Regions from separate parts of the Mixta hanseatica genome, predicted to be linked through region 1. Evidence: predicted binding sites of a transcription regulator. Region 1 holds the regulator's gene; the other holds the start of a gene.
The links. The regulator CRP, encoded in region 1, controls carbon source genes, mostly activating them, when cyclic AMP is high. The targets are predictions, from matches to a motif close to ATGTGANNNNNNTCACAT.
Positions count from the first base shown of each region.

Region 2: K6958_RS18255 (nucleoside-specific channel-forming protein Tsx) is a predicted target of CRP. The motif match lies at 3,289-3,306, and genes of this name have one in related genera.

Region 1 is NZ_CP082904.1:404,066-409,742, forward strand. Features, by position in the region: gene K6958_RS01805 (aminodeoxychorismate synthase component II) at 1-259, shown strand, start outside; gene argD (bifunctional acetylornithine/succinyldiaminopimelate transaminase) at 349-1,572, shown strand; gene K6958_RS01815 (YccS/YhfK family putative transporter) at 1,603-3,678, opposite strand; gene crp (cAMP-activated global transcriptional regulator CRP) at 3,740-4,372, opposite strand; gene K6958_RS01825 (phosphoribulokinase) at 4,677-5,546, opposite strand; gene K6958_RS01830 (YheU family protein) at 5,670-5,677, opposite strand, start outside.
Region 2 is NZ_CP082904.1:3,833,708-3,839,384, forward strand. Features, by position in the region: gene K6958_RS18230 (manganese catalase family protein) at 1-709, opposite strand, end outside; gene K6958_RS18235 (ferritin-like domain-containing protein) at 781-1,287, opposite strand; gene K6958_RS18240 (con-10 family general stress protein) at 1,611-1,793, opposite strand; gene K6958_RS18245 (helix-turn-helix transcriptional regulator) at 2,121-2,477, opposite strand; gene K6958_RS18250 (TetR family transcriptional regulator) at 2,489-3,070, opposite strand; gene K6958_RS18255 (nucleoside-specific channel-forming protein Tsx) at 3,514-4,383, shown strand; gene K6958_RS18260 (histidine phosphatase family protein) at 4,845-5,645, shown strand.

The DNA.
Region 1 (5,677 bases):
GCAGCGTGGCGTATTCGCCGGACTGGCGCAGCCGCTGACCGTCACGCGTTATCACTCGTTGATTGTGGAAAAAGAGACGCTGCCAGCCTGCCTGGAAGTGACCGCCTGGAGCCTGCGCGACGGTCAGCCGGATGAAATCATGGGGTTACGACATAAAACGCTGGATGTGGAAGGCGTGCAGTTCCATCCGGAAAGCATCCTGAGTCAGCAGGGGCATCAGCTACTGGCTAATTTCCTGCGCCGCCGGCCGGGCGCTTAATACCTTCGCATAATTCCGTTTGACTTATTATGCATATTTTATGATTATTTTTTCACAGATGGCTAACGTAAAATTAAATGAGGTAGCGAATGGCAGCGGAAAAAATGGCGGTTACGCGGGAAACCTTCGACAAAGTGATATTGCCTGTTTATGCACCAGCGCAGTTTGTGCCGGTTAAAGGCAAAGGCAGCCGGGTATGGGATCAGCAGGGCAAGGAATATATCGATTTTACCGCCGGGATCGCCGTAACCGCGCTGGGCCATTGCCATCCGGCACTGGTGGAAGCGCTAAAAACTCAGGGGGAAATGCTGTGGCATACCAGCAACGTTTTCACCAACGAGCCCGCGCTGCGCCTTGCCAGCAAGCTGATTGACGCCACTTTCGCCGAACGGGTGTTTTTCGCTAACTCCGGCGCCGAAGCCAACGAGGCCGCATTTAAGCTGGCGCGTTATTATGCCGCCACGCGCCACAGCCCGTATAAAAGCAAAATCATCGCCTTCCATAACGCTTTCCATGGCCGCACGCTGTTTACCGTATCGGTCGGCGGACAGCCGAAATATTCCGATGGCTTTGGCCCGAAGCCGGCCGATATTGTCCACGTTCCCTTTAACGATCTTGCAGCGGTGAAGGCGGTGATTGACGATCACACCTGCGCCATCGTGGTCGAGCCGATTCAGGGCGAAGGCGGCGTAGTGCCGGCAACCCAGGAATTTATGCAGGGGCTGCGCCAGCTATGCGATCAACATCAGGCGCTGCTGGTGCTGGATGAGGTACAGAGCGGAATGGGACGCAGCGGTAAGCTGTTTGCCTATCAGCATTACGGCGTGCAGCCCGATATCCTGACCTCGGCGAAAGCATTAGGCGGCGGCTTTCCGATTAGCGCCATGCTGACTACCAACGAGATCGCCTCGGCGATGGCGCCGGGCGTCCACGGCACTACCTATGGCGGTAATCCGCTGGCCTGCGCCGTGGCGGAAGCAGCGTTGGATACGATCAATACGCCATGGGTACTGGACGGCATTGAACAGCGGCGTCAACGTTTTGTTGAGGCGCTGGAAGCGATTAACGCCAAACTGGATCTGTTCAGCGAAATTCGCGGTAAGGGATTGCTGATCGGGGCGGAGCTTCAGCCGCAGCATAAGGGCAAAGCGCGCGATATTCTTAACGCCGCTGCGGCCGAAGGGCTGATGATTTTAACTGCGGGCAGCGATGTGCTGCGCTTTGCGCCTTCGCTGGTTATTCCGCTGGCGGATATTGGCGAGGGTATGGCGCGTCTGGCCAGGGCCGCCGATAAGGTGTTGAATCCGGCCTGATTCAGGGGCGCGCCCGCGGCAAGGGCGCGCTTATCTTTTCCGTAGGCGGCGCACCAGCCATTTGCCATGGTGCGGCCGCTGGCTCCATGCCAGTGACGAAATAGTATGCATCACGGAAAGGTGCTCAAGGATACGCTTTACGTGGCGCTCCATAATGGTTGTCGGCCCTTCCTGATTGTCTGATTGCGCTTCCAGAATATTGGTCTGCTGGCCAGGTCCGTCGTAGGCCAGCCGCTGCTGGCAGCGCTGCAGCGCAATTTCGCACGATTGCAGATAGCTTTGCGCCAGCGTAGGAGGCAGCATGGTGTGCTCGCGCGCCAGAATGGTCATCGCGTTAATATGCTCAACAATAAACTGGCTGTGCGTGACCCAAAGTTTCATATCCTTCAGATATCGCGTATTAAAGGCGGGTTCCTGCATCGCCTGACTCAGGGAATTAAACAGCGCGTTGTGCGCCTGATTCACCCGTACCCGCTGCCAGGCCAGCTTCTGCGGCGACGCCTCATTTCCCAGCAGCATTTGTAACGCTTCCTGATAGGCTTCCAGTGCATCATGCGCATTCTGCCGCAATAGCCCGCTTTGCCATTGCGGCCATAGCCAGACCATGCCGCCAAAAGCGATGCAACACCCCATCAGCGTATCCATCAGGCGCGGCAGCAGAAAATGCGCGCCGTTCAGCGACAGCAGCTGCAGTGAATAGACGCCGGTAAGGGTAAAACCGATGGTCGCCCAGCCATAATATTTACGGATAAACAGATAGCTGACCAGAGTAATCGCCAACATGATCACCAGCACTAATGACTCCGGCACCGCAAAGTGCAGCGCTGCCGCGGCAATAATCAACCCGGCCAGCGTACCGAGCGCTCGGTGTTGGATACGCACGCGCGTGGCGCTGTAGCCGTTCTGGCTGACAAACATAATCGTCATTAAAATCCACCACGGCTTCGGCACGTTAAAGGTTAGCGCCAGCACGCTGCCGAACACCAGCATCACCGCAAAGCGTGCCGCGGTACGCAGGGCAGAGGATTTCAGTGACAGATAGCTGCGCAGGGCGGGAAGCAGCGGCAGCTGACGCTGGCGATCGGCCATCAGGTCGCGTCGATAGAGCGGACGTTGAGTACGCAGCACACGGGCGATGCGGCTGAAATGGTAATAACAGAAGTGGCCGACCGGATTTTCCGGATGCTGACGCGCAATTTTTTCCAGACCCAGCAGCGGCTTTTCCATTGTGAAACGTGACGGCAGCCGATGATAAAGCAGGTCGTCCGCCAGTTCGCGCAGCCGTGCGGCAATAGTTTGTGCATTCCAGCGGATCACCGCTTCCGCATGGCTTTGCTCTACCAGCTTTTGTACTTCCTGCGGCTGATGCAGGCTGACAGCGATATGCTCCTGCAGATCGAGCGCGACCTGAAACGCACGCATCAGATGGCGATGGCTGTGATCGCGGTTGGCGGCCAGCATATGCATTTGCTGATAACAGGTATTAATCAGATCGACGGCTTTTTGCTGACGCGCCAGCAGCGGCGGCAGCGCTTTTTCCGGATCGGTAAGCTGCGTTAGCAGGGTATATTTCGCTTCGCAGTAATCCGCCAGTTCGTGGTACAGCAGGCTGAGCGTTTCGCGCATAGGCTGCTCTTTCCACAGCCGGAACCAGAACCAGTTAAACAGCCCATACCAGAAGGTGCCGCCGATATAGAGCAGCGGCGGTCCCCAGATGGGCATATTGCCCACCAGACCGAGGGTAAAAATGGCGGCAATCAATGAAGCGGGCAGCAGGCGGGCATGAAGCGGACCGATTTCCCCGGTCACGCCCAGTACTAACGCCATGGCGAACAGCGTAACGGGTAGCGGCACCTGCTGTAACGATAGCCATTGAAGCAGGAAACTGCTAAAAGCAAACAGCGCACCGCCAACGATAAGGCGCTTAAAGAAACGCCGATGCGGCGTATCCAGACCGGCAATATTGCAGCAGGCGGGAACCAGCGAGAAGAGTAGCCCTTTTTGTAAATCGCCCAGCAACCAGCCAAAGGCTACCGGTAAACAGAGCACCAGCGTTTGACGCAGCGCGTAGTTCACTTCGGGATGGTAAATAATTCTCCGCCACATACTACATCACCAAAATAGACACGGCGTGATGCCAGGCATCACGCCGTGTCTTCAGCGTAGCTTAACGGGTGCCGTAAACGACAATCGTTTTACCGTGCGCGGAGATCAGATTTTGATCTTCCAGCATTTTCAGAATACGACCTACCGTCTCGCGTGAGCAGCCAACGATCTGGCCGATCTCCTGACGGGTAATCTTGATTTGCATCCCGTCCGGGTGCGTCATCGCATCCGGCTGTTTGGCAAGGTTAAGCAGCGTTTGGGCAATGCGGCCGGTAACGTCAAGGAAAGCTAAATTGCCTACTTTCTCTGAAGTTACCTGTAGGCGACGCGCCATCTGTGAAGAGAGACGCATCAAAATGTCAGGATTCACCTGAATCAGCTGACGGAATTTTTTGTACGAAATTTCGGCTACTTCACAGGCGGTTTTCGCTCGTACCCATGCACTACGTTCCTGGCCTTCTTCAAACAGGCCAAGCTCGCCAATGAAATCACCCTGGTTAAGATAGGAAAGGATCATCTCTTTGCCTTCTTCATCCTTGATCAGTACCGCAACCGCACCTTTTACGATGTAATAGAGCGTCTCGGCCTTTTCACCCTGATGAATCAACGTGCTTTTTGATGGATATTTGTGAATATGGCAATGTGACAGGAACCATTCGAGTGTAGGGTCTGTTTGCGGTTTGCCGAGAACCATTCGCTATTATCCTCTGTTGTAATCGTGCCCTAAATACAGGGGGCAGTTTTCCCTGTCAGGCGTTGAAATCTTCAAGCGTTTCCTGCTGGAAATTATGCAGGCAACTGCGAGGCTTAAGGGCGTGCAGTCGTCCCGTTCTCGTTTCATCGAACGAAAATATTACAGCTTTGTTTGTAGCACAGCTTTATCTTACTGTCTCCTGTTGTCTCGCTTCAGCTTGTGCTGAATCGGACAATTGCCGTTTAGCTGTTGAAAGCCCAGGCAGGCAATTCGCTTACTTATCTGAAGACAGAGAATAGGCAGATTATTCGATTTTTTTGCCTTCAATCAGGCGTTTCACTAACGGCAGCATAATCAATTCCATTGCCAGCCCCATTTTCCCGCCGGGCACCACCAACGTATTGATATGTGAAATAAACGAACCCTGCAGCATCGCCAGAAGATAGGGGAAATCAATATCTTCCAGGCCGCGGAAATGGATTACTACAAAGCTTTCATCCAGCGAGGGGATCGCGCGCGCGGCAAAGGGATTCGACGTGTCCACGGTGGGCACGCGCTGAAAGTTGAGATGGGTGCGGGAAAATTGCGGCGTGATGTAGTTAATATAATCTTCCATTGAGCGCACCACCGAATCCATTACCGCTTCGCGTGAGTGGCCGCGTTCGCTGGTATCGCGTACCAGTTTTTGAATCCACTCCAGATTGACGATAGGCACCACGCCAACCAGCAAATCCACCTTTTCCGCCACGTTATGCTGTGGCGTGACGACGCCGCCGTGCAACCCTTCATAAAACAGGATATCCGTGGGTTCCGGCAGCGGCTGCCACGGCGTAAAGGTGCCGGGCACCTGATTCCACGGCACCGCTTCGTCATAGGTATGCAGATATTTACGCGACTGGCCGCGGCCGCTTTCGCCATATTCAACAAAGGTCTGTTCCAGCAGGCCGAAGTCGTTGGCCTCCGGTCCGAAGTAGCTGATGTGCCGGCCCAGATCGCGCGCCTTGCGGATCGCCATATCCATTTCCGGGCGCGTATAGCGATGGAAACTGTCACCTTCCAGCTCGGCAGCGTGCAGGTTAAGCTGCTGAAAAATTTTACGAAAGGCAAGACTGGTGGTGGTGGTTCCCGCTCCGCTGGAGCCGGTCACCGCGATAATCGGATGTCTGGCTGACATAAATACTCTCTGGGTAAAATCGGGCGATGAGCATTGTTAACACGTTTCGGCCTGCAGTGTCATTACCGTGCGCGCCCGTCACCACCTGTTAATGTGACAGGCCGCACAGAGCGAGCCGCAGCGCTATTCGC
Region 2 (5,677 bases), 870 kb from region 1:
CAACGTAATCGAAGTTTTCATCCGAGTTCCAGCTACCGCGTACTTCACCGCCTTCAGACATATTGAAGTAGGTGTTGGCGTACTTCTCAATCGGCGGCAGTTTACCCGGCGGGAAGTTATTACGAATCGAATAGAGCGCTTTCTCGAACGAGATTTGGTGCGCGACTTCGCGCGTCATCAGGAAGCCCAGCGCATCTTTCACGCCTGGATCGTCCGTCATATTGATCAGTCGCTCGTAAATGATTTTGGCACGGGCTTCGGCAGCGATGTTAGAACGCAGATCGGCAGTAACTTCGCCGATGGTATCAATATAGGCTGCGGTCCAGGGTACGCCGGCAGAGTTGGTCAGCGGCGGCCCGCCACCGTACAGCAGCGCGGTGATATGGCTATCGTTACCGTTGCCGGTCAATGAACGATAAAGCTCAGCTTCCTGTTCGGTTCCTTCAGCCAGCGCGCCTTTCGCGCCTTTATTTAGCATCCCTACCAGAGAACCGATAATTTCAAGATGGCTCAGCTCTTCCGTTGCGATATCCAACAGCATATCTTTACGTCCGGCATCGTCATCGCCAAGACCCTGGGTGAAGTAACGGCAGGCGGCGGCAAGTTCCCCCTGCGGTCCGCCAAACTGCTCAAGCAGCAGATTTGCCAGCCCAGGGTTCGGTTCGGCCACACGTACCGTGTACTGTAACTGTTTTACATGTCTAAACATTGCTCACTCCTCTATAGAGGTTGCCAGTACTGGCAACCCCGATGCAGTGAAATGCCATTGCTGGCTTTATATTATTTTTTTGCTTCGGTATCTGGCTGTGCAGAACGCACCATAAACTGCTCGGTAACATCAGGCAGATGGTTCAGAGCCCAGTCAGCCATTGCTTTTTCCTGCTCGCGGATTTGTTCAAATACGCGTGCGCCTTCGCTGTCGCCAGCCAGTTCAGCGGCGGCAATCAGTGAGGTGTAGCAGGCAATTTCAAACTGTTCGAAGACGTAGCCGCTGATCGCGCCTTTTACCACTTCATCGGAGGCGAACATACCGCCCATTGCCTGGCCCATCGCCGCGACTTTCCCCATCATGTCTTTCATGGTGGAGTTAGACGTATCCTGGCGATCGATAACCTGTTGCAGCATCTGCTGTTGCTGGCGGGTTTCTTCGATATGTTGCTGCAGACGCGCTTTGAGATCGGGATAATGCTCCAGACGAGAAGACATTTTTTCCAGCATTTCTTCTGCTTGTTTTTCCATTGCATGCGCGTCACGCAACCAGCTGAGATAGTTTTCCTGATAAGTCATACTTTCACCTCGTGATAAGTGAGTCAGAAAATAAGCCCAACGTAATCAACAAACGCAACGTCAGAATTATCTCTATAAGATTGTTCACTGATAAAAAGTCCAGAGAACTTTAAAATCGATACATAAAAAGCGTAGGCAGCGAAACAGCAATTAACAACCCTAACGCAAAAAAATTTGCGTTATGTTTTTGTTAATGCGATATAAAGCAGAGACTGGAGATATTCAGATTAGTGCCAAAGACAAGAGCCAGAAAATAATAAACCCCCGACGCACTTTGCCAAGCGCATCGGAGGCGATAAATGACGGATTAACCCGCTAACCTGTTAGCTGCCGGAAGGACGACCGCCGCCGTGGCTGTTTTGGCCGCCTTTTTTGCCTGCTTCAGAGGCTTTTTCACGGTCATTCTTGAAATTACCGCCGCTATGCTGACCGCCTTTTTTACCGGCTTCAGAAGCCTTCTCACGGTCTTCGGCGAAATTACCCGGATTGCCACGATGCTGAGTCATAGTATATCTCCTCGTTATTCCGTAAATAATATCCTTGTCCAGTACTTCAGTAATGGAAAAGAATATTCGCGACTACGGGTATAAATCTAGTTGACCAGCGAAAAAACGCAAACGGCAAGCGCAGCGGCAATAAGTTAATGAAATTAAAAAGAAGAACAAGAAAAATCGTCAAACTTGAAAAACTTAATTACAATCCGATGCAAATATTAAATATGCGCGCTTTTGATAACAAACGAAGCGGTAATATGCACCAGGCAGGGATATTTTATGGCAAGGAAATAAGGATGAATTTTATTTTTTATCAGGCCAGCCATTACTAGCCATCAATTATTCACGGCACTTCTGGCGGAATTCGCCGGGCGTCATGCCGTAATGACGCACAAACGTCTTATGAAAAGTATCATGGGAGGAAAAACCATGCTGTACCGCGACATATTCAATCGTGACATTGTCTTCCACCAGCATACGCGCTGAGGCGACCAGGCGCTTTTCGCGGCAGTAAGCCGCCAGCGTTTTCCCGGTAACCGCGTGAAAATAACGCTGAAGATACCATTTCGAATAGCCGGTTTTTTCTGCGCAGTCATCGACGGTGATACGACGATGCGGATTGCTTTCAATCCAGCGCATCAGTTCACGGATCACACCGTAGGTAAACATCTTTTCGCTTGCCGCGCTTACGCTCATGATGTTCTTCCTTATGTTGCAGAGGTATCGGGCTGTAATTCCAGCCGGATAAGATGAAGTAAATTAGAGCGCAGCACGCTTTCATCACTGTCGATCACGCGGTGCATAGCCAGCAAATCCTGTCCCAGCACCAGCGCAATCAAACGCCAGGTGGTGGCCGGTGCGGTATCATGGCAACGCAGTTGATTTTTCTTGATGACGTCGTTGAGCATGCCGTGCCAGAGATTAAGCGCGTACTTAAAAATTTCATGCAGCGCACGATCCTGATGGGCCAGTACCGAAACCTCACGCCAAATTTCAATATCGCGCGTTTTTTTATTGCAGCCGCCCAGCAACGCCAGCACGGCTTCTGTGCCGCTTAATGCTTCGCTGGCCGCTTTATGCTCCGCCGATTTCTCATGAACGATAGCGAGAAAAGCCTGGCATTTTAATTCACTTAAAGAGGCGAAATGGCGGTTGATGTGCCCAACCGCCGCCCCGCTCTCCTGAGCAACCTTACGTGCGGTAACCGCAGCGTATCCTTCGCTTTGCATCACTTTGATTGCGGCATTCAATAATAGCTCTGCCCGCACATCCGCTTTTAAGTAGCCCATTCCTTTGTCCTGTAATTGTTGAACGGCTGCCAGTTTGCATGGTTTTGAACGCACGTTCAATATTTTTTCTGAACATCCGTTCAAAATAGTCTGACACATTCACTTGATCCTTTTATTACCATCGCTTACGAGGATAATCGTTTGCCTTCATGACGGAAGCGATTGCCTGCCAGCAAAAACGCGCTATATGACGGTTTTTTTAAACATACAACGTTTGATCGTGATCTGCATCACAAAACGATTGAATCAAAATGAAACAAACTTTGACAAACGTGAGCAATATCTATTTTCTATCCGCAGGATACAGGCAACCTATGCGGGCTGCCGCGACGTACCCGTACGTCTTCCCCGGAATGGCATATAACAACATACCGTCCAGCAGTGGACACTGATTCTCGGCCTTCTCTGACTCAGCAGAGAGGCCTTTAAGCATGTGGTAACCAATGAAAAATAAAATGTTGATGGCAGGCGCGCTGTTGGCAGCGTCATACAGCGTCACTTCTCAGGCGCAAAGCAACGATGCGACCTATGTATCCGACTGGTGGCATCAGAGCGTTAATGTGGTAGGCAGCAACCATACCCGCTTCGGACCGCATCTGAACAATGACGTTTATCTGGAATATGAAGCCTTTGCCCATAAAGACTGGTTTGATTTTTACGGCTACCTGGATATTCCTAATTTCTTCGGCGCGGCAAACAGCTATCAGCAGGGTATCTGGGATAATGGTTCTCCGCTGTTTTTGGAAATTGAACCACGCTTCTCCATCGATAAACTGACCGGCACCGATCTGAGCTTCGGCCCATTCAAAGAGTGGTATTTTGCCAACAACTACGTTTACGACATGGGCCGCGACAGCAACAACCGTCAAAATACCTGGTATATGGGTCTCGGCACCGATATCGATACCCATACCAAACTGGGACTATCGCTTAACGTCTACGCCAAATATCAGTGGGAAAACTATGGCGCAGCGAATGAAAACAGCTGGGATGGCTATCGCTTTAAGGTGAAATACTTCCTGCCGATTACCACCCTGTGGGGCGGCAACCTGAGCTATATCGGTTTCACCAACTTTGACTGGGGTTCCGATCTGGCGGATAAAACGCCAGGCGCATCTCGTGCCAGCAACTCTATCGCTTCCAGCCATATTCTGGCGCTGGGCTACGACCACTGGCACTACTCGGTGGTGGCGCGATACTTCCATAACGGCGGACAGTGGGCGGATGGCGCTAACCTGAACTTTGGCGACGGTCCGTTTGAAGTGAAATCGACCGGCTGGGGTTACTACCTGGTGGTAGGTTACAACTTCTAATCATGCCGGGGCAGAAGCCGCTGACTTCTGCCCCGCGTTCATTGTATTAGCGCATGCTTATCTTCTCCTGCTTATCATCGCCCATTTCCCTCTGCTGTCGCCATAGCCATCGCTTAATACGCCACGTTGCCGCGAACGGACGTGATTAACTCAGCGCAATACAAACGCATCAATTAGCAAATTTAAAAACGTTTCCATCAAGTAACACCGCTAATTAAAAGTGCATTTTGTTCAGCGCTTTAAATATGAAGCAAGTCACATTGTCGACCATAATAAAATTATTGCCCTTTCGCTTTCCAAATAAGCTGTGTTAGCGTAGCGGCAATATGGATTGTCACTGTTTTCAACAGGCAAAACCTACCTTTATTTCGCGCAGCGTTTAATACGTCTTTTAGCGCGGCATACAAGGTGGGTTTTTTTATGTGTATTGCATAACGACAGACGTTAATCAGGAAGATAAAATGATAAAGTTAATTTTTGCTTCATTATTAATATTAAGCAGCGCCACGGTTTTCAGTGCGGAAAAGGTGCCAGCGCCTGAAAAGAGCAATGAAGAACCTGTCACTATTTGGTTCGTTCGTCATGGCAAAACATTATTAAACACGCTGGATCGCGTGCAGGGATGGGCTGATTCTCCGTTAACCTCCGACGGTAAACGCGTAGCGGAATACCTTGGCGCCGGGCTAAAAGGCGTCACGTTTGACGCCTTTTATTCCAGCGATGCCGGACGACAGCGTGAGACGATGGGAATTATCGTGCGACAACTGGGCGTTAAACATTATCAACTGAACGAGTTAAGCGGCCTGCGTGAAGCCTGCTTCGGCAGCTTCGAGGGCGGTTTTAACCGGGACATGGCCGCCGCTGGCGCCCGTCAGCTAGGATTTAGCGGCCCTGATGTACTGTTCTCGCGCATGAAGGCTGGCACGTTAACAGTAGAAGCGTCAATGAACGCCCTGGCCAGCGCCGATCCCTCCGGGATGACGGAAAGCTATCAGCAGATAAAGCAGAGGACCCAGGCCGCGCTGCATACCATTATTAATAACGCGCTTATGTCACATCAAAAAAATATATTGGCTATTTCATCCGGCACGGCCCTGCAAATTATGATTTCCGATCTGACCGATAATCCACAAAAGAATAAGCCGTTGCCCAACTCGGCGGTGGTGAAGGTGGTTTATCATCAAGGAAAAATCGAAGTTACTGAAATCGGCACTATGAAATATATTGAAGCAGGTAAAAAAACATTACTGCCAACGCGTTAAGACTTCGCATTAACGGCTCTGCCTGACGTAAT